Regions from separate parts of the Robertmurraya sp. GLU-23 genome, predicted to be linked through region 2. Evidence: riboswitches for the same ligand, from Rfam matches in the RefSeq annotation. Region 2 holds a riboswitch; each other region holds the start of a gene.
What was found. Region 2 has a riboswitch for cyclic di-GMP ahead of ACVBAX_RS15540 (sensor domain-containing protein). Riboswitches for the same ligand answer to the same signal wherever they lie in the genome.
Positions count from the first base shown of each region.

Region 1: it holds a riboswitch for cyclic di-GMP, as region 2 does, so the genes downstream of both, ACVBAX_RS20245 (STAS domain-containing protein) here and ACVBAX_RS15540 (sensor domain-containing protein) in region 2, are expected to answer to the same signal.
Region 3: it holds a riboswitch for cyclic di-GMP, as region 2 does, so the genes downstream of both, ACVBAX_RS17175 (GAF domain-containing protein) here and ACVBAX_RS15540 (sensor domain-containing protein) in region 2, are expected to answer to the same signal.
Region 4: it holds a riboswitch for cyclic di-GMP, as region 2 does, so the genes downstream of both, ACVBAX_RS19050 (DUF5667 domain-containing protein) here and ACVBAX_RS15540 (sensor domain-containing protein) in region 2, are expected to answer to the same signal.

Region 1 is NZ_JBRKCV010000016.1:98,976-104,604, reverse strand. It holds gene ACVBAX_RS20255 (Spo0E family sporulation regulatory protein-aspartic acid phosphatase) at 183-386, shown strand; gene ACVBAX_RS20250 (putative bifunctional diguanylate cyclase/phosphodiesterase) at 407-1,246, shown strand; cyclic di-GMP riboswitch class I at 1,306-1,392, shown strand; gene ACVBAX_RS20245 (STAS domain-containing protein) at 1,543-1,860, shown strand; gene ACVBAX_RS20240 (PP2C family protein-serine/threonine phosphatase) at 1,860-2,708, shown strand; gene ACVBAX_RS20235 (flagellar assembly protein A) at 2,722-4,770, shown strand; gene ACVBAX_RS20230 (STAS domain-containing protein) at 4,792-5,103, shown strand; gene ACVBAX_RS20225 (DUF5317 family protein) at 5,328-5,629, shown strand, end outside.
Region 2 is NZ_JBRKCV010000009.1:135,393-141,021, forward strand. It holds partial or broken gene ACVBAX_RS15530 (transposase) at 64-267, opposite strand; gene ACVBAX_RS15535 (DUF3231 family protein) at 298-1,317, opposite strand; cyclic di-GMP riboswitch class I at 1,562-1,649, shown strand; gene ACVBAX_RS15540 (sensor domain-containing protein) at 1,944-4,628, shown strand; gene ACVBAX_RS15545 (DUF3231 family protein) at 4,844-5,629, opposite strand, start outside.
Region 3 is NZ_JBRKCV010000011.1:155,804-161,432, reverse strand. It holds gene ACVBAX_RS17185 (EAL domain-containing protein) at 1-1,108, opposite strand, end outside; gene ACVBAX_RS17180 (helix-turn-helix domain-containing protein) at 1,387-1,734, opposite strand; gene ACVBAX_RS17175 (GAF domain-containing protein) at 1,747-2,394, opposite strand; cyclic di-GMP riboswitch class I at 2,561-2,647, opposite strand; gene ACVBAX_RS17170 (mannitol-1-phosphate 5-dehydrogenase) at 2,797-3,939, opposite strand; gene ACVBAX_RS17165 (BglG family transcription antiterminator) at 3,939-5,629, opposite strand, start outside.
Region 4 is NZ_JBRKCV010000014.1:85,093-90,721, reverse strand. It holds gene ACVBAX_RS19055 (transglycosylase domain-containing protein) at 1-1,139, opposite strand, end outside; cyclic di-GMP riboswitch class I at 1,341-1,426, shown strand; gene ACVBAX_RS19050 (DUF5667 domain-containing protein) at 1,530-2,690, shown strand; gene ACVBAX_RS19045 (hypothetical protein) at 2,776-2,925, opposite strand; gene ACVBAX_RS19040 (3-phenylpropionate MFS transporter) at 3,175-4,326, opposite strand; gene yeiL (transcriptional regulator YeiL) at 4,410-5,066, shown strand; gene ACVBAX_RS19030 (VOC family protein) at 5,158-5,535, opposite strand.

The DNA of each region.
Region 1 (5,629 bases), on a different contig from region 2:
TTGATCTATTAACCATAGGATTTCTACTCTATAGTTCAAATGGCTGACAATATTTAGGAATATAGTCCTTAAATTTGATGATTTTGTCAATTAGGAAGGGTCGGGGATTAATTTTTCTGTCCCTTTTAGTAATAATATAGGTAATAAGAACAACGTGAAAATGATAGAAAGGAGCCAAGAGAATGTTGTCAATAAGAGGTCGGAAAAAAATAGGGTTGCTAGCAGAAATTGAATTGAAAAAGAAATTGCTTTTAGAATTGACTGCTGATCTAGAATTAACGAATGAAAAAGTGGTTACCTGTAGCCAAGAGTTAGATGTGTTAATAAATTTATTTTATAGTATAGATCATTCACCATCCATCTATCATACAGACCAAATCATATAAATGAGGGAAGTGTAGGGAGTATGTTTGAATCAATTCCAATATTATTTGATCGGATCTCGGAAGATTATAAGTTATACGAAATGGAAAATGATTTAAGAATAGCTATGGAAAGAGAAGAATTCATTCTACACTATCAACCAAGAGTCGATACATATACGGGGGAAATAAAGGGAGCTGAAGCACTTATCCGCTGGAATCATCCTAAATGGGGAATGATTTCTCCAATAGAATTCATCCCAATGGCAGAAGAAAGAGGATTAATAGATGAAATGAGTGTATGGATTCTCCAAAAGGTTTGCAGATTGCTTACAAAGTGGGAAAAAGTAGGGGTTAATTGCGTTCCTATTTTCATTAATCTTTCTGCAAAAACATTAAAGAGAGCAGATTTTATTCCAACTGTTATAAAACATTTAAAAGAATATCGAGTGAGTCCAAGTTTATTAGAAATTGAGATTACAGAGAATTCCATGCTTGAAATGGATGAAGCTGTTTTCTCCAATATTGAAATGCTCAAGGACCTAGGAATATCCATTTCGATAGACGACTTTGGTACAGGATTTACTTCCATTACTCATTTGAAAAAGCTTAAGGTTCAATTTATTAAAATTGATCGTTCTTTTATTAATACTATGTTGGAAAACCCAGAAGACTCCATTATCGTAGAATGCATTCATTTTCTGGCCAAAGGCTTTAATCTAAGGGTTGTTGCAGAAGGGGTTGAAACCATTGAACAGTGGGAACTTTTGAGGAACATGAACTGTCATTTTATTCAAGGGTATTTATTTAGTAAGCCACTGGAAGAAAAACAGTTTGAATATGTTATTTCAAAGGAAACAGGATTATCCCTTTCTACTAAATAGTTAACTGAATTTTCCACTAAAATGATTCAAAAAAACGACGATATATTTATTAAATAAACCATCGATAATGGCAAACTTATTGAAAAATAAGGACGCAAAGCTACGGGTCTAAAGCTAGGTTCAGCAATGATCGCCGGGTTTCCGAAAGGGTTGGAATAATATGGATAGGGACAGTCTACCCTATTCTATTTAGCTCACCAATCTTTTTGGTGAGCTTTTTTACACCTATTAATTAAAAACAATACGCTTTGGGTCTATCTCTGATAGAGATTAAATAATTCAAGGAGGTAGAAAAAATGGGTTTAGTAATAGAAAAAGAAGAACTGAGGAAAACCACTATTTTTAAATTTAAAGGGATTTTGGATATATCAACTGCAAATGTGATTGATCCATTACTGGAAGAAACTCATGGCATCCATACCCTTGTTTTTGACTTTAGTGAATTAGATTTTATTGATTCTACTGGTATAGGTTCAATAATAAACTCTATTTATTTGTCACAGGAAAATAATTTTCAACTAAAACTTTCAGGAATGAACGAACTTACTCACCAAATATTTGAAACTGTAGGAGTATATCGTATTTTAGATACGATACAAAGGGAGGTTGTTTAATGTATTTTGACAGCCTCACATACAATTATCCTACTAAAACAGAAGACAAACAAAATGTCTTTGATAAATCTTTACAAAGGGAAATAAATTTAGCAAGAAATATTCAGTCTCAACTTCTTAATGGGAAAACTCCTACCTTTGAAGGTGGGGAGGTATCAGGTTCATCCCTTCCTGCTCGGCTAATCGGTGGTGATTATTATGATTTTTATCTTTTAGTAAATGGGAACATTCGGATTGTCATTGGTGATGTAATGGGAAAAGGGATACCTGCAGCGATGTTAATGATATTAACAAGAGGAGCTTTTAGGAGTGCAGCTGAAAGTACCAAAGGTCCAGGCGAGACCTTAACAGCCATGAACCAAGCACTTTATCAAGACTTAAGAACGTTAAAGTCATTTGTCACTCTTTTTTGTGCGGATTGGAATCCTAAATCTGGAATCTTAACTTACGCCAATGCGGGTCATAATCTCCCTCTTTTTATTAAGGGGAAAAGTAATAATATTGAGGAACTACCAAATGTAAAAGGAATTATGGTTGGGGGACTACCTAATCAAGTCTATAAAGAAAATAATGTATATCTTGAAGAACTAGATACAATCTTTTTTTATACAGATGGAATTATTGAAGCCCAAAATGATGCGGGTGAAAGATATAAATTGGAAAGATTAATTCAAACATTGGTACAAAACAAAGATCTAGGGGTAGGAGAACTAGAGAAATGTGTCATGAACTCAATTGAGAAATTTACAGAGGGTGTTCCTCAAAAAGATGATATCACAATGGTTTTATTAAAAATAAGCCAACAAAAGGCTGACATTACCAGTCTTAATTCTCCTGTTTTTGGTTAGGAGGGATTCTTTCATGCAAAGTATATTATCTAAAGGAAGTAGCATAAACGAAGCGATAATTGTGGGTCTTGAGATACTAGATACAACGAGGGATAAAGTAAATATTGAGATTATTGAGCAGGGTACAAAAGGAATATTGGGCATTGGATCAAAAAAATCAGTCGTCAAGTTAACAAAGGTATCCACTTCTTCCAAACCTGAAATGGAGGATCTTTTAAATGAAATGATTAAAGGAGAAAGTTTTGAAGAAGAAGAAAATTTAAAAAACATCTTATATGAAGACAATACGAAACAGGTTGAAGTAGATCCACTTGAAGGAAAGGTTTGGATATCGAATGGAAGAATAAAATTCAAAGCATCAGCAAATCACTTTCCTACAATTACTATTCAACCGGGAATTAAATTGTATAGAAATAATTTACTTGTTAATGAAAAAACGGCGGTCATTTCTGACTTGGATCTATACGACATCGAAGGGGAAAATATTGAGTTCGAAACCAAATGGAAAGTAATAATGGATAATCAAAAGTTAGTAGCTCAGTTATCTATTGAACCAGGTTATCGTATTATTCGGACAATCCCAGATATGGAAGCAAAAAATCATTTAGATGTATCAGCTATTGAGAAAAAAGAAGTAAATAATACACTAACTTTTCCAGAAGTTATGCAAAAACTTGAAGAAATGGGTGTTAAACAGGGGATAAACGAAAGCCAGATTCAAAAAGCAATTGATGCCTTGGTTCCATCTACATTTGAGATTGCTTCGGGGCTTGCTCCTAAAGAAGGAACAGATGGTTGGGTTGAACTAAAAGTAGAAGTAGAGATGCAGAAGGGGCCGAAGGAAAGAGAAGATGGTAAGGTGGATTTTCGTGAAACCTTTACAATTCCAAATGTTGAGAGAGGACAGGTCATTGGAATTATACATGAACATATTCCGGGAGAACAGGGATATACAGTAACAGATGAACCGATTCCCCCGAAACGTGTTTATCCAACGATATTCATTGCCGGAACAGGTGTAGTGAAAGTGGCCAACAAAATCGTTGCAACGCAATCGGGACGTCCTTTTATAGAAAGAAGAGGTCAGTTACTCCGTGTGAAAATTTTTCAAAAACTTACACACAAAGGAAATATTGACTTATCAAGTGGTAATATCCGATTTTCAGGAGATGTTGAGATATTTGGTGAAGTTGAAAATAACATGGTTGTTGAGGCTGAAGGAGATTTATATGTTCAAAAGACAGTCACGAATGCAACCCTTATTTCCTCAGGAGCTATTCAAGCCAATGGTACCATTATCGGATCGGAAGTATCAGCAGGGAAAAATAATTTACTTATAACAGAATTAGGTCATCTGCTGGGTATTATTAACAGGAACGTGGAAAGTATTATTACGATTATTAAGCAATTAAATCAAAATGCGGCATTTAAATCCAGTGATCTACAAAGAGGAGGGTTACACCCTCTAATCCGTATCCTATTAGAGAAGAAATTTAAAAGCTTTCCTCCCGTAGTAAAAAAATATGTTGAAGCAGTAAGAATAGGAGAAAAATATTTAGAAGATGAAGATTGGAGATTGATAGGTGTATCCTTATCTCGGTATTTTTTATCAATTACGAATGAAGCCACCTCTCTTGATGATTTAAATTTACTAGCTAAAAAAATAAAGAGATTAATTGAACTTTCTGATACACCGGTGGAGCCAGATTCATATATAAACATTCCTAATACTCTAAATAGCAAACTTTATTGTAGTGGAAATATACATGTCTTTGGACAAGGGTGTGTTAATACAAAAATACATTCTGGAGGCATGTTGAAAATATCCGGTATTATCCGTGGTGGAGAAGTATATGGAAGAATGGGTGTTGAAGTGAATGAATCAGGTGCAGAAAGTGCCTCATCAACACTTATATCGGTTCCTAGCGATCAAAAAATCCAAATTAATAAAGCGATGGAAGGAACAATAATAAAAATCGGTTCCGCTAAATTTGTATTTAAGGAAACTCGGTATAACATTCAGGCCTCTCTGGATCATGAAGGAAGAATAGTCTTTAAGTAAGGAAAATGGGGGGTGAATAGAATGATAGAAGTTAAGCTAAGTCCAGATGGGGAAAAACTTACAGTAGATATCATTGGGGATTTAGACATAGATAGTACAGAATTTGTTGAAGAAGAATTAATTCCTATTTTGGAAAAGTATAAAAATATTAACCTAGTTTTTACGGATGTCCCTTTTGTAGATTCCTCGGGTATGGGGCTCCTCTTAACTATAGTACAAACATTACAAGAACAAGGAATAGAAGTAAGTATTTCAAATGTAAGAAAAGATGTTATGGAGGTTTTTGAAATTCTTCAATTACCTGAAATTCTAGGGGAAAAGGTTTTTGTTTAGTTTTCAACTCCTAATAATGCTTGAGATATTAAATCCTTGAAAGGAGGTGAATAAAACTATGAAAGCAAAATTAACGAGATTTTTAACAATTGCTGCTGTAATCGCTGCTACATTTGGTGCGGTAATCGGTAGACCTTGGTGGTAAAACATTGGAGACTTAGAGGGTATATTTAAATCTTCTAAGTCTTTCCAATAATTAAATTGACTATAAGGAGGTTGTTGGAGTGAAATACATTCTTTTATTAGCAATTTTACTGACACTTTTAAAAGGGAGAAATCCCCTGACTTTTATAAATAATGTTAAATTTCAATGGCCTCTAGTCATTTTAATTAGTTTTGGTGTCCAAATTGCTTTAGCTATTATTGCAATAGAATCAAAGGAGAAATTTGAATCTATTCTTATATATACATTTATTGGGATTATTGTGGGACTAATAATAAATTATAAAATCCCAGGTGTAATCTGGATCGTAGCGGGGGCTATTTTAAATTTATTAGCACTCCTATTAAATGAAGGATTAATGCC
Region 2 (5,629 bases):
TTGGGGGTTAACCGTTATTTCTTCTATTTGTTAATTTTTCCCTGATGATTGCCACATTCTTAATTAATGGGTAGTAAAAAGTAGACCCTGGGCTATGGTATTTTTAAACAGACCGTTCATTCTAAACCGATTGAATTTACGATTGGATTTCAGGTAGCTAAAGACTGGTTCAATAACAATTTTTCGGTGAGGATTTTTTTCTTTTCGTCCTTCAGTTTCCAATCGCTCACGTATTTCTCTTAGTTTTTTGGATTGACTAGGGTTACCGTTAGCGTGATACTTTTTCCTTGACCCATATTATTTATTACTCCTATCCTTAGCAAGCGATTCTCGGTCACTTGCTAATGGAGGCTGCTCTAACCATCCATTTTTTATCATTATGTTTGCTCCGTCATCAGCAAAGTGTAAAAGTTCTAACATTAGTCGTAAGTATTTAGCTCCTAGATCTCTTCTTGCATTGACACTTAAAGCAGAACCATAAAATGAAAGGCTTAATTGTGCAGACAATTGAATTTGGTACATCATATATTTGTCTGAAAAGGTCATAGAGGTAGAGTTAGTGATCATCGATTGCCAGGAAATAGGTGAATTTAATTTATCTTCCTCAAATACCGATTCAAATATTTTTATATGTTTATTGGCGATGTCTAGCCCCCTGTTGAAATGTTGACGAACCTCTTTTGATTGAGCTACTTGTATGAATCCCACTTTTAAAGCAGCGTGTAAATGCATTTTCAACATATTGAAAGAAATATCCCCAATTTCGATAGCATTCAGAGGACGATGTTCTCCCAACCACCCAGTTAAAAAACTTTGGTGCTTTACAAAATCAATCGATTCAGGTGGTGTAATAATAGGAGGTCGAGTAAAAAGTCCTTTTGAAAGCATTAAATCAATGGATCGATCAAAAAGCTCCATCGTTTCGGACATACAGGTTATGTAATATTTACGTAAGTCAGAACGAACTGAATTACTAACTGATAAAGCATACCCAGTCATTCCTTGCAAAGTCATGATATAAATATAATTTAGGTAGAAAGGGTCTTGAAAAAGCCGTGGTGCGTGAATGTTTACGTCGTCTTTTTCTGTAAACCCACGTGGAATAGGGTGATTTTCTTTTAACAGGAATACTGTAATTTCTTCGACATGCTTTTTGGATATTTCAAGGGAAGTTTGGTAGATCGATTTGACTTCGTGATCTTCGATATGTTCGAGTGCATAACGTAAGAAACAAACGGACATTGTATCAAAAATGTATTGAGTCCAAAGGGACGCAATTTCCGGAGCAGTCAATCGAATTGGGCTATTTGTCTCCAAGGTTCATCCTCCGATTTACGATATTATATAGTGTTTTTATTGTTTTCACAGAGAATAAAAAGTATGTAACAAGTTAGAAAATTCAACAATCATATGATTTTACTGAAGAGAAACAAGGTAAAGAAATGGATGTAATCAGATTATCCTTATTACTAGTGGGAAAAACAAAATTGCTCCTACTGATCTTTAACTAAATTTACCACTAAAATGTCACAAATATACGACGATATACATAGTAAATAACCATTGATAATGGCAAACTTATTGAAAAATAAGGACGCAAAGCTACGGGTCTAATGCTTTAGTTTAGCGATGACCGCCGGGTTTCCGAAAAGGGTTGGAATAATTTTACGGGAAGTCCGTTCTATTAAAGCTCACCATTCTTTTTGGTGAGCTTTTTTACTAAATTCCTAAATCTTAAACTTTTCGAGAACTTTTAATAAAATAAATACTGGATAGGCGAGAAAAATGGTTGTGTTTTTTTTTACCAACTTAGGATAAAATATAACTTTATTCATAATTAACCATATAAAAGACCTATGAGAACAATAATAAGAGAAACAACTTATTACAAACATAGAATATAGAGCTTTTCATTAATTGAAATTAGTTTAGAAGGTGTAGTCATGCGTTGGACCACTAATAATACATATCTAGTCATATTAATATACTCTCTTATGATGTTTCTAACCATTTTTTTTGACCACTTAATCATTCACAATCTATCCCAGGCTCTAGATTTCCATTCTTGGATATTTCAACTAGTTTTATTGGTTATGTCTATAATTCCGTTATATATCTTTTTAGAGTATGTGAAGAAACAACAGTTAAAGTATTTTGGTTACCAAGTGGAAATCGAAAAGTATAAACTAACACTTGAAAATTCGACCATAGCTGCTTTTATCTATAAAGATAATGCTTTCCTTTACGTCAGTCCTGCTTTTGCTGAATTATTCGGTTATACACGAAAAGAAATCTATGAAAAACCAATAACCTCGTATGATTTGTTGTCTGAAGAATACCACGAAACAGTATCTATGAATGTCAAAGATAGGCTTGATGGTAAAAAGGTAAGTAGCCATTATCAAGTGAAAGCTAAAAGAAAAGATGGTTCCGAACTCTACTTAGACCTTTATCCTTCTTTACAAGCCTTTAATGGGAAAAAAGTAGTTGTGGGAAGTGTCGTTAACGTCACAGAAAAGCGTCAAATCCAGAATGAGTTGGAAAAAAGTGAAAAAGTATTATCACAGGCCCAAAAGATAGCAGGCATTCTCTATTGGGAATTTGACAATGTGAATAATAAGTTAACTTGGAGCCCCCAGACTTACAAACTCTTTGGGTTGTCTCCAAATATCAATCCTACGTTTGAGTATTTATTGTCCAAAGTTCATTCTGAGGATCGAGATACTTTAATAAATAGTAGAGAAAAGGAAATTACAGGGGAAAACGTTACGAATATCTACCGCATCATATTAGATGATGGAAGTATAAGAACACTACATTCCATCTCTCAATGCCTTCTCGATGATAATGGACGACCCATTCAAACAATTGGAACGATGCAAGATATTACAGATCGCCTTGTAGAAGAAAATAAACTAGAACTAACTGAAAATCGTTATAAATCTCTGTTTGATAACAACTTAGATAGTGTGTTCTCACTAGATCTTGAAGGAAATATCATCACTGTTAACAAAATGGCCATTCGAACATTTGGGTATTCATGGGAAGAAATGATTCAACAATACATCATTGATTTAATTGCGCCTGAATTTAGAAATGAGGCAGAACAACTATTTGTACAAGTTTTGTCAGGTAAACCACAACGAATACAAATTCAAGGATTTCATAAAGAAGGCCGTAGAGTCGACCTGGATGTCACGGTAATGCCTATCATCGTCAAATCTATCGTAACAGGTGTATTTTGCATCGCAAAAGATGTTACCAAGCAAAATGAACATATAAAAACCATTGAGCAACTGGCCTATAATGACCATTTAACAGGATTACCAAATCGTAGAAAATTATTAGAACTTATGCATAGTCATATCCAAGAAGCCAAAAACCATGGATCTATGATGGGGATCTTGTATATTGACTTAGATCGATTAAAATTCATTAATGACAATTTAGGGCATGACTTTGGTGATGCAATGATCATCGAAGCAGGAAACCGAATTTTAAGCTGTATAAGAAATGAAGATACACTTGCCCGAGTAGGGGGGGACGAATTTGTCCTGATTATTCCGAATATCAGCGAGTTTGATATTACTATTAACATAGCTAAAAGAATCATAGAGGCGTTTAAACCCGGATTTTATCTCGAAGAAAAATTATTTCGAACGACAGCTAGTATGGGAATTAGTGTTTTTCCTACTCACGGAGGAGATATTAACGAATTACTTTGCAAAGCCGATAAGGCTATGTACTATGTTAAAACAAGGAAAAAAAATGATTACAAAGTTTTTGAAGATTCCATAGTAGAGCAAGAAGAACGGAAATTCCTTATTCAAAAAAGTATAGTTTCGTCTTTATCTAATGGAGACTTTTTTCTTGAGTACCAACCGAGAATAGATGTGAAAACAGGAAAAACGTCAACCTTTGAATCATTGCTAAGGTGGAAACATCCTGATTTGGGTTTGATTAACCCAGAAGAGTTTATTCCTTTGGCTGAAGAATCAGGAGATATTGTTCTCATTGGTGAATGGGTGCTTAATGAATCGCTGCGAACCCTTAAGCATCTACATTTAATAGGGAATACAGATGTTCGAGTCTCCGTTAATGTCTCTGTTAAACAATTGTATCAATCGACTCTAGACCAAGCCATTAATACAATGTTACAACATTATAAACTTCCTCCAAGAACTTTGGAACTGGAATTAACAGAAAGTATTTTGATTAGTGACGAACAAAAAATACTTGATATACTAACGAACTTGAAAAGCTTGGGTGTTCTTTTGTCCATTGACGATTTTGGAACAGGAAATTCTTCGATTACTTATCTAAAAAAATTGAATATGGATATTATTAAAATTGATCGCTCCTTTGTGAAGGGCGTTCCCGAAGCAAAAGAAAACGCAGCAATCACCTCAGCAATGATAAATTTAATACATGACCTTAATATGAAAGTTGTTTGTGAAGGAATTGAGACAGAAGAAGAATGTCAATTCATTATGGACAAAGGGTCGGATGAAATCCAAGGGTTTTATGTTTCCTACCCACTAGTAAAAAATGACCTTTTTCAATACCTGCAGAGAGAAGCTATAAACGGACCAAGTCTACAATACCAATCCAAAACAAGTTGGAAATAGAGGATAGACAAATTGATAGACCTAATGTTAGCTATAAAGGGAGTGGGAAGAGATACAGATGCAGGCTTCTTTGCGAAAGTGGAAGTCTCAAAGATATGAACTGCCCCTCTTATTGTCAGATATTTATCCAACAATAAGAGGGGCATTTTTTATATGGGAAAATTTACAAAAGAAGCTAAATTCACGGCTGTTAAAAGTCGATGCTCTTTGTTAATTTAATTACTTCTGTTTCTTAGTGCCTCTCTGTCTACATTTTGAGGAGGTTGTTCTAACCAATTGTTTTCAATCATTATCTTAGTACCATCGCTAGCATACTGCATTATTTCTGCCATTAACCTCGTATAGTGACCAACCAAATCTTTTCTAAGGCTCAATCCCATTGCAACCCCATAACCCCCGACGCTCACTGCATTAAGATTCATAACATGGAACATCATTAGTTTATCAGAAAATGGTGAATCTATGGATTGTGAAATGGTTGAATCCCATGTACTTGGCATTGGTACTCCTTCTTTCTGCAATATATCTCTAAAAACCGCTTCCTGCTTTAACGCTATTTCTGCTCCTCTCTCCATATATTTCCTAACCTCAGGTGATTGAGCTGTTTGTGAAAGCCCAGACACAAATGTTCTTCCAATTGAATTGGTTTCCGTATTTTTTGAAATATGTGCAAGTTCAACAGCAGTTAAAGGTCGATGTGTCCCAATTAGTCCCGATAAAAACGATTCGCTATGTATATACTCCGCCTTTTCCATCGGTGGTATAGTAGGGGAACGGACAAGAACACCTTTTTTCAAAAGCAAATCACATGAATCATTGAAAAGCTTCAAAAAAATCTCTGATATTTTACTGAAAAGTTTTCTAATATCATCCCTTGCTAAAACTCCCATCAATAGTGAAGCTGCAGCGGTGCCTGCTGCTCCCATATATTTAATATATCTTAGTGCAAATACATCTGAATAGATTCTTTTTGCTTTTAAATTAACATCTTCTTCCGTAAA
Region 3 (5,629 bases), on a different contig from region 2:
TTAAATCTGTTTCTCTTACACTTGCTTTTAATCTAACAGCCACCTCTTGGAGTACTTTATCTCCAATCAGATGACCAAGCGAATCATTAATATATTTAAATCGATCCATATCCAAATAAAATAAGGCTAATGATTGATTGAATTGTTTAGCTTGATTGACCAATAAAGGCAGTTGTTCATTTAACAGCCTTCTATTTGGTAGATCTGTTAACCAATCATAGTAGGCCATATGAGTAATTCTTTCCTCATATTGCTTTTTATCAGTGATGTCTCTTATTGTAACAGCCACTATACACTCGTCCTCGACAAATCTTTTTCCCACTTGAACTTCAGTAGGAAAAATAGTTCCATCTTTTCTTGATGCATATATTTCTTTCTTATTTTCGTTGCCTGATATAAAATCCAAATGGTGGACTGCATTTAAAACATTTTGAATGTATCTTTGAGAGTCCTCTCGTTTAAAAAGATCTAAAATATTATTATTTAATATCTCCTTTACCTCATATCCAAACATGGATGAAATGGCAGGGTTTGCTTTTAAAATGATTCCTTTGTCATCAATATTAATCATCGTATCAATAGAAGTTTCTGTAATAACATTTGCTAATGCTTCTGAAATTTGAAGTCTTGAAGTGGCTTTTGACAATTCTATATTTACTTTTTCCAGTTCCTTGGTTTTTTCTTCCAAATGATTTGCTTGTTGAACAAGTAATTGATTCATTCTATACATTTGAACGAATCCTTCTACTTTCGCTTTCAGAACTACTGGGTCAAAAGGTTTAAGAATATAATCAATTGCTCCAATAGAATAGCCTTTAAAAATATGTTCAGAATCCATATTATTGGCAGTAATAAATAAAATGGGAATATTTTTTGTTTTTTCTCGAGCCTTTATTATTTTGGCTGTGGCAAATCCATCGATTCCTGGCATTTGAACGTCTAACAGAATAGCAGCAAAATCATTCTTTAATAAATATCTTAAAGCTTCTTCACCTGAAGAGGCTTTAACCAGATGATAATCCTTTCGATCAATTATTGCCTCTATTGCCAAGAGATTTTCGGGTCGATCATCGACTAATAATATATTAACCTTATCAACGCTATTCATTACTTCACACTCCAGTTCTTATATTGAGTTCAAATAGATTAAAATGATGTGTACCACCAAAATTTTGAGTACTAATTTATAGGCACTAAATCCCTGATATTCTCGATATGAGAACTTATTGTGTAATTATATCTTAGAACTATTTAGTAGGAAAGTTTTAACATTAAAATATTACAAATTTCTTAATTTTAATATTTGGTACAATACCCAATTTTTACTATTATTTTGCAAGCTCCATACAATAAAAAAACAGGAAACTCAAATGAGCTTCCTGTTAATTAACCTAATTTTTCCTTATGGTTCTTTGAATGACTAATCTTTTCTAAAAGTATTCTAATTTGTTGAAAATCCTCTTCTTGAAGAGGAATCCCTTCCCAATGAAGTTCTTTATGTGAAAGCACTTCTTTTACGTTTAATTCTTGAAGAGGGGCTACATTTAACAAATAATCGACCGAAACCTTATAATAATTTGCAAACATAACGAGTTTTTCAAGGGAAGGCTGTCTAAATTCCGATTCGTACCCCGCATAGGTGGATTTAGCCACTCCTACTATTTTCGCAGCATTTTCCATTGTTAACTGGTGTTTTTGTCTTAATTCTTTAAGTCTCTCACCAAAACCAAACATAGTATTCACCTTTTAATCAGTTTGTTTTATAACCGATAATAAATGAGACTTCACTCTTGCTAGTTGTTCCTCAATCATCTCGTTCCCTTTGCTAAACATATTGATTTCATGAATTGTAAATTCTCTTATGTTCTCAGAAAACACTACGGTATGTCCAACCATTTTATCATTATACTGGATTGGGATGCAACAAACAGCCTTATAGCCCGCCTTTAATAAATCCGTTTTGTGGTTCAGAGAAACTATGTCCTCTCCTTTCTCCACATTTGATATGGCTACAATCTCTTTTCCATAAACAGGTATGTCGTCACCATCCTGAATATCATTAACTGTAGATAGGCCTTGAGAATAATCATTATAGTGCTGAGATACTTTTGAAATTGATGCATTCCATAGTTTTTGTTCCTTTTCATCAAAAAGATAAATTCCGCAATCAATCCCTTTAACACGATGTTCGAGTAGCCTTGTACAACGATGTAACATCATTTTTGTTTCCATAGCCATGAAATCAGCTTCACTAATCACATCGTTTTTGTATAATTCCTTAAATATCTCACTCAAATCAAGTGTATTCTTCATTGTTGGCTCAATCCTAGATAATATTTTACTTATCTCTTTGGTGTAACGAAAACTTTTCAGAGAATGTATGATTTTGTCCATTTTTATACCTCATGTTAGTGATAACTTGTAACTAACCCATTTTATTTTCGAAAAGTTAAATTGTTTAAGAATGTATGATAATAACGAATAATAAAAAGCCCACCAAAAGATTGGTGAGCTTTAATAAAAATAGGGAATAATCCTACCATTTTATTAATCCAACCCTTTCGGTAACCCGGCGATCATTACTGTACTTAGCTTTAGACCCGTAGCTTTGCGTCCTTATTTTTCAATAAGTTTGCCATTATCGATGGTATATTTCCTTTAAAATCGACTATTAATTGAACTATGTTTAGAAACCTTTTCACAAATTTTATCACATTAAACCCTAATTAAGCTATTACCAACATTATAAAAAAAAGGTTGACGGTAACCATCCGACAACCTTAATTTAGAAAGAATTTACCCCTTCAATCCTTCATAGTGTCTAATAATCTCTTTAGCAAGTTGGCTTGAGTCCTCAAGACCACATACTTGTTGAAGCACATACGACACTCCATGTTTGTTAATCATTGACTGAAGCTTTACTGCATCTTCATCTTCTTTGTAATCAAAAAGTAAGGCTGCAGCAATAGCCTTTGCTAAATTATCGTAAGAAAGGCCCACTTTTTGAGCCTGTTGGGCTGGACGTACGAGTCGATCCTCTGGCCCAAGCTTTCTTAACGGGGAACGACCTACTCTTGTCACACCGTCATGTAGATGAGCATTTTCAAAACGTTTAATGATTTTCTCAATATATTTTTGATGTTCTCCCGGATCTAGATGGTACTGTTTGATTAAATAAGCACCCGTCTCACCAAGTGTGGCCTTCACCTGATTGTAGATATCCATATCCGCTAGAGTTTGGTCAATCGTTTCTTTGTTGGCAAGATAACCGAAATAAGCAATCACGGCATGTCCTGTGTTAACCGTAAACAACTTTCTTTCAATAAATGGAGCTAATTCAGGAACGATAATCATTCCTTCAATAGGAGGAATTTCTTCTTTCGTTTCTACCACCCATTCATGGTAAGGTTCAACAAGCACATCTAGAGAACCTTGATTATTTTGAATCGGTACAATCCGGTCCACAGCTGAATTTAAGAATTCTACATGAGCAAGTACCTTTTCTTGCATTTGATCATCAAGATGCTCAAAGATATAGCCTCTTAAAAGATCGGTAGCGGAAATTTGATTTTCACAGGCAATTACATACAGCTTGTCATTATTTTCTTCTACCCTAGCAGCCAATCCCTTTGCGATTAATGGTGCGATTCTCGGGAGGATGTTAGGTCCAATAGCCGTCGTTAAAAAGGCTGCCTTCTTGATTGTTTCTATTACTTCATTTTCCTGTGTTAGATTATTCAATCCTGAAACATTCTCAATAAGAATACTCTCTTGTGCATCTGTTGCAAGCTTTACTTTATATTGTTTTTCTTCATTTAATTGATTAATAATTGGTTCGGCAATATCTATGAAAGTAACATGGTATCCTGACTGAGAAAAAAGGGCTCCAATAAATCCTCTCCCGATATTACCTGCTCCAAAATGTACTGCTAGTTTCATTACATCATCCCTCTATCATTTATTTTTAAATTCGACTGTAGATAATCCGAAAAAATAGACTCTAACCTCTTATAAATTAGCTCTTCATTTGCCGATGAAAAAATCAAAATAGCTTCATCGGTCTCAATAATATTTGTACTAATTAAGCTAATAATCTCCTGCTGTCTGTTACTTAACTCTAATGGGGCCAGCATGAGCAAGAGGTTCTTCATCATAACCAGGTTTCCATCCATTCCCCTAACCAGACAAGGATTAGGCAGATGGGCAATTTGGAAGATCAGCTCACGTACATGCTTATTTCTTGCATGAAATAAGGCTAAATTGGTCTGAGGAATCCCGAGACCGCCTCTTTTTTCCCTCTCTTTTAACGAATTTAGAATGCCCCCAGAATCAGTCACTAGATTCTCTTTCTCGGCAATCTCCAACATCTTATTAAGGATCAATTCCTGGCTTTCCGAATGCTTCATCCTGTAAAATCGGTAATTTTGCATGATGGACTCTATACTCTGATGAATACTCTTAATGTCCTCTAGCATGTCATGCAAATCGATGTTTTTTTTAACAACAGATGAAGGTACAGAATGGCGTTCGATCTTTTTGTATTTTTCACCCTTTGCTATGGCTTCAATATTATTCTGTATAAAGCTTTTAATCGTATCAATGTTCTCTGTACTCAATAACGGGTTCACTAAAATGTATTCTTTATGGATGAAAGGCAATCTTACAGTAGAAATAATCACGTCATATGCTTGTAAATTCACATGTTCCGATATTTCTTTAATCGACTTAATATCAACTGAATCAATTTCTGCTATTTCTTTTTTGATTCTACTAGCCAACATCTTTGAAGTCCCGATTCCGGTAGGGCAAATCACCAGGGCTTTAATTGTCAAATGCTCTTCCTGCATTAATAATGCGGAACCGAAGTGTAACACCATAAAAGCAATTTCGTCTTCTGGAAAATGGTCAATGTATTTAAATTCTTCTTTTACACTATTATTTACTGCCATAAATAAAACCGGATACTTCCGTTTAATTTCTTCTTTTAGTGGATTAAACGACTCCATTTTTTGTTCGATACGAAAAAGCGCTGGCTCCATATGGGCAAGCAACCCTTGAAATAAGGAGAAGTCATCCGTTAAATTTACCTGAAGCTGATTAGAAACAGAGCGAATCACGTTTTTAATGAGCTGAGCAAGTAATATGTTTTCGGGTTCAGCCTCAGCACCTTGTAGCTTTATACCTTTTAGAATCAATGCTAAAAAATGGATATCTTTTTTAGTAAGACTCATATCAAGTTTTCGTTCTAACTCACGACTAATCACTAACATCAGATCATATTCGATCGCAACCTCTTTTTCTTGTAAGATCACATCCTCTTCCAACAAAAAGTGTGCATCTGTTCTCATTAGAGTGATATAAATATGTAAAACCACTTCCAAGTATGCTCGATCTGTTACTCGGGTTTGGGTTTTATGAAAGGTAGCATTGACTAAGGTAAGTACTTCTAAAAACTCATCATGATGAAAATAATGAAGAATCTTTTCCTCAGATGGACTTCTCTTTTCCAAAATAAATAGTTTTTCTATAAACTCATCGTGAAAATACTGTAGAAAAAAATGGACAAGAGCTCTTCGTTTGTTAGCCTCTGTACCGTGCAGTTCTACTCCTACTCCTCTTTTTCTTGTTA
Region 4 (5,629 bases), on a different contig from region 2:
GGCTTCATTGTAGATCCTGGCTGACGCTCTAATTGAGTCGCATGGTTAAAGCCTCTAAACACATGTTCCCCTCTACCTCCGACAAGGGCGGTGATTCCTCCTGTAGCGGGGTCGATAAAGGCTGCCCCACTTTGAAGCAGCTGATCAGACGTACTTTCAGGAAATAGGCTATTATCGTTATACACTTCTTCAGCCGCATTTTGAATGACTGGATTTAGTTCTGTATAAATTCTCAGACCACCTGAAAGAATCTCGTTTTCAGTTAGTTCATATTGTTCAATCGCTTCTGCAATGATATGGTCGACATAATAAGGGTATTTCCCTTTATAACCATCGATTTTTTTTCCTTCTAAAACGATTGTCTGTTCTTTTGCCTCGTTTCGTTCCGCTTCCGTAATATAGCCTTCTTCTTCCATAAGTGATAAAACAAGATCTCTTCGTTCTACCGATCGGTCCATATCCTTAAATGGAGACAAAATGGACGGGGCTTTTATTAATCCCGCTATCATAGCTGATTCCCCAAGAGTTAATTCACTAACATCCTTTCCAAAGTACGTCTGGGCAGCACGTTGGATTCCCCATGCCCCTTCACCAAAGTAGATTTGGTTTAAGTATCTCTCCATAATTTCATCTTTTGAATACTTTTGTTCAATTCTTTTTGTAATAATAAGTTCTTTAAACTTTCTAGTATATGTTCGTTCTTGTGTTAAAAAAGCATTTTTAGCTAGCTGCTGTGTTAATGTACTACCTCCAGCCACGATTTCTCCACTCAAGGTGTTTTTTATCAATGCCTTCGCAATGGCAAAATAGTTAATTCCATCATGCTTATAAAACCTCTGGTCCTCTGTTGCAATCACCGCATGTACAACAGTGTCCGGTATTTTCTCAATACTAACGCCTTCAATATTAGATGATGCAATTTTACTTGCGACCTCTCCCCTTTGATCAAAAATGATGGTCGGTTGTGGTGCTGGTTCTTCTAACTTGCTCACGTCTGTTGTCCAGATTAAGATGTTAAAAATCATAAAGAAAACGAGAGCCATACCTATAATTGCCGAAAGTAACTTGATTTTTGCGCTCTTTGAAGTAAAGGTACTCCAAGAAAACTTTGATGACCTTCTTTGTTGTCGTCTTTCCATTCTTCCCACGAAAAAATCTCCCACCTTTTGCTTAAAAAGTTAACTATTATGTTATACCCGATTTATTAAAAATAAAATGTCTGGATTATCTTATAAAAAACAGCTTGAAGGTTTATACTACTTCATTTCTAGATACTCCTCACAGTGAATTTTTACCTGTATATTAAAATCCTTCCCGATAGTAAGATAGAAGCAGGAAATATCCGATAAGGGCAAACTTATAGAAATATAAGGACGCAAAACTACAGGGGCTAAGGTCAAATGAACTACGCCTGCCAGTTACCGAAGAGAATGTAGGACTACAGGACTATTCTTCGGGACTAGTCCTTTTTGTTTCAATAAAAGTCTTTTGGATAAAGATTTCTAAATTTATTCCAGGGAGAAAAATGGATGAAAAGAAAATGGACCGCTCCACTCGTTATCTCAAGTATGTTTTTGTTTGGTAACTCTGTACTTGCCGAGGAAACCGCTGACAGTTACGATCCAGGAACAACGCCTGACCAATTTATCTATAGCATGGATCGATTAGTAGAAGACATTCAACTATTCCTTGCATCTAATGGCTCCGAAGAAACAGATTTACTCCTTCAATTTGCGGAAGAACGTATCGCAGAGGCAAAGGCCATGTCCGAAGAAGAAAAACAAGAATTTGTTCAAGAAGCTATTGAAGACTATCTAAAAATACTTACAGATGCTGAAGAAACAATTGCTGAAATGATAATAAATGAAAAGATGAATGAGGAACAGGTTTTAGAATTAGATGAAAAGCTTGAAGATTCAACTGAATTAAATGAAGAAGTTGGCGAACTACTAGATGAAAGCTTACTAGAAGACGTTGAGGAGAAACAACAAGTTCTAGCCAAACTCCCTTCGATTGTAAATGGACTTGATGAAACAAAAGTAAAAGAGTTACGTGATTCCGGTTTGGGATATGGCCAAATTGTACAGGTATTTATCCTAGCTAATGCAACAGATAAGACCGTTGAGGAAGTTGGCGCTCTTTTTAATGGTGAAGACAAGGGATTTGGAGATGTTGCAAAGGAACTAGGCATCCATCCGTCTGAACTATCGAATGGAAAAAAGAAGGCTCCTAAACAAACCGTGTCCACTATAGAACAAGAGGAACAAATAAACCCAGATGTAGAAGGAACTGACGAAGAAAAGACGGAAACCGATGATGTAAAGACAGAAGCAATTTCGGATAGCACTGAGGTTCAGTTAGCATCTGTTGCAAAAAAGGAAAATTCTGTTCAGCAACCTTCAGAACAACAAAAAGAAGAAACAAATCGCTTAGAAGAAGAACAACGCAAAGCAGCGGAAAAGCAAAAAGAAGAAGCAAATCGCTTAGAAGAAGAACAGCGTAAAGCTGCCGAGAAGCAAAAAGAAGAAGCCAAACGTCTAGCAGAAGAACAGCGTAAAGCTGCCGAGAAGCAAAAAGAAGAAGCCAAACGACTAGCGGAAGAACAGCGTAAAGCCTCCGAGAAGCAAAGAGAAGAAGCGAAACGTCAAGCCGAGCAACAAAGCAAAAGTAACGAAAAGAACAAAGATTAATCTGTCAGCCACTGATTATTCAGTGGCTACTTTACGTTTTTTTAAATGAAAAAGCAGTGAAAATTCACTGCTTTTTCCAACCCACTTATTTCTGTCCATGATTATTCTGATGATTTTGTTCTGTTTCATCTGAAGTACTTACAAGCCCATAACCTGTTGAGCTTATTTCTAATTTTTGCTCATTCTCTTCACTAATTGATAAAAGGCTTTTGTACTCACTGTTTTCTTTCGTCATGATGTACCTCCAAATCTTAATATGTTTATATAGTGCGTCATAAGAAAAAGTTTATGACTTGAGAGTCGAAAAATCAGAAGCCTACGCGTCATAAGAACTCGTTTATGACATTAGAGTTTAAAAATAAGAAGCCTACATGTCATAAAAACTCGTTTATGACATGTAGGCTGAAAAATCAGAAACTTTCGCGTCATAAGTTATGCAAAAAGAGCATGAACTTTAATAGGTCCATGCTCCCCACAAACTTTTTTAATAATTAAACCGCCTTCTTGAACCAACAATAACTAAAATCGCCGGAATGGTACAAATAATCATACCTAAAAAGGCAAGATTCGGGGAAATCTCATACAAGAATCCACCTATCAGTGTTAATACAGCCGTGCTCAAGCTTAATGCAATCGCAGAATAAATTCCTTGAGCATTTGGAATTTGTTCCTTTGGTAGATTCTTAGTGATATAAGTAATAAACGCGTAATGTGCCACTCCAAAGGATAAAGCATGTAAACCTTGAGAAAGAATAAATACCCAGATATTGGGGAACAAAAACAAAAGGATCCACCTTAAAGTCGAACCAGCTGCCGCTAGCAATAATAAGGAGGATGTATTCCATTTTTGAAACAAGGAATCTGCTTTCATAAAGTAAAAGATTTCAAAAATGACCGCTATGTTAATAATCAAACCGATATAATATTGATTCACTTGTAAGTCTTGTAAATAAATATATCCATAGTTGTAATAAGAAGCATGTGCTCCTTGTAATAACACAACAATGAGTAATACGATCGGAAAGCTTTTAACTTCTAATAGTTTCTGGACAGATAATGCCCCTTTTCGATTTTGTTTCGATGGTGCCTCTAATAAAATAGGCGGTGTTGGTAAAAAAGACATAATTAGCATGAAACCAAGACCAACAAACATACTCCACAATATGGCTTGCTCTCCCCACTGCCCTGTTAACATACTAATAATAAAAACAGAAACAACAAATCCAATCGATCCGTATTTACGACTTTTTCCATAATGTATTCCATGTTGACTTACTAACACTGCCGCGGCACTTTCGACAGCAGGCAAAAGTGTCGGATAAACAGCACTAAATAGGATCGTTACAACGAATAAGGTTGTAAACGAAGAAGATGGAATATAAAGAACGGTGGAAATGAGTGAGATAACCGTCAAACTCAGAATCACCTTATGAGCACTTAAAAACCTTGACGCAAAAGGAAAAGCGAACAGCGTTGAAAGTCCTCTTGCCACTAATCCTACTCCCATAATTAGACTTGCTTCAGAAACGCTTAATCCTTTATCTTGTACGAGCCATCCTGTCCAATAGGGTAAGAATGCACCCCATGTAATAAAAAACACAAAGAAATTTCGTGAAAGCCAATGTTGTATATTCATTTTTATACCTCCGTGATTCTTGCATAATAACACGAACATACATACAATAATATGAGATATCTCATATTTTCTCGGAGGAATTCATGCAATTTTTAGTTGAACCTTTACGTAATTACTATCTTACACAATACCCAATAGAATCCTTGTTCTCCTTTCCCATCACACCGTATATACAAGTGTGTCAATTTGAACGAGGTGAATTTATCTTCAAAGAAGGCTCGTATCCTGAGTACTTATTTTATCTTGTTGAGGGCAAAGCTAAGCTCTATGTGACACATGAGAATGGGAAAGTATCACTGATCAATTTTTTACAAGCCCCTACTTTTATGGGAGAAATTGAACTTTTAAATGAAGAACGTATATCCAAAGCGATTCAAACCGTCACGAAGGTTACTTGTCTTGCCATTCCCATTCAGGCTTGCAAAGAGAAGCTGCTCACGGACGCTATCTTCTTAAGGCATTTATGTATTTTTCTAAGTCAAAAAGCAACAACCATTTCCGCGAAGTACACCGAAAATCAGGTATATCCCTTAATTAACCGACTGGCTGCTTTTATACTCGTTTCAGCGGATCATGATTTTTACAAAGAAAAACACACCGAAGTATGTGAATACTTAGGCGTGTCGTACCGTCACTTATTGCATGTATTTGCAAAGCTATGTGAAGAAGGGGTCGTACAAAAACATGCTCGAGGATTTTTGATTGTAGATAGACAACGACTGCAACAATTAGCTAAATAGGTCGACCACACCTTATAAAAAGAGGGTCTTTGCTCTTAAAATGAGCAAAGACCCTCTTTACTAAAACGAAAATCCGTTGTATCTCCCAAGCTTACTTCTTCTCCATAACCGCAAAATAATTTCCTTCATCATCTGAAAAGTTAAAGACTTTTCCAAAAGGCATATTGACCAATTCCCCAACTGTAACGTTTTTATTTGATAAATCTTTATAAAAATCTTCAAGATTTTCGGTGAAAAACATTAAGGAAGGTGTACCCAAATTCAATTCAGGTGACATTTTCGCTACAAATTCCTTGTTATGTAAAATAATACTTGTCTCAGCGTCCTTTGGAGCCACCTCAATCCATCTAAATCCTTGACCGTTATCTTCTTCAGAAACGACCTGAAACCCTACTTTTTTTGTCCAAAAAGCTTTTGCCTCATCTTGGTTAGTAACATACAGCATGATTTGACCAACTTTGTTAATCATTCACTCTACCCCTTTTAGATGGATTTTTAAGACATTCACTTACTTCTATAATTATAACGCTCTCACATAAAAAATTTAATACCTACTATTAAAA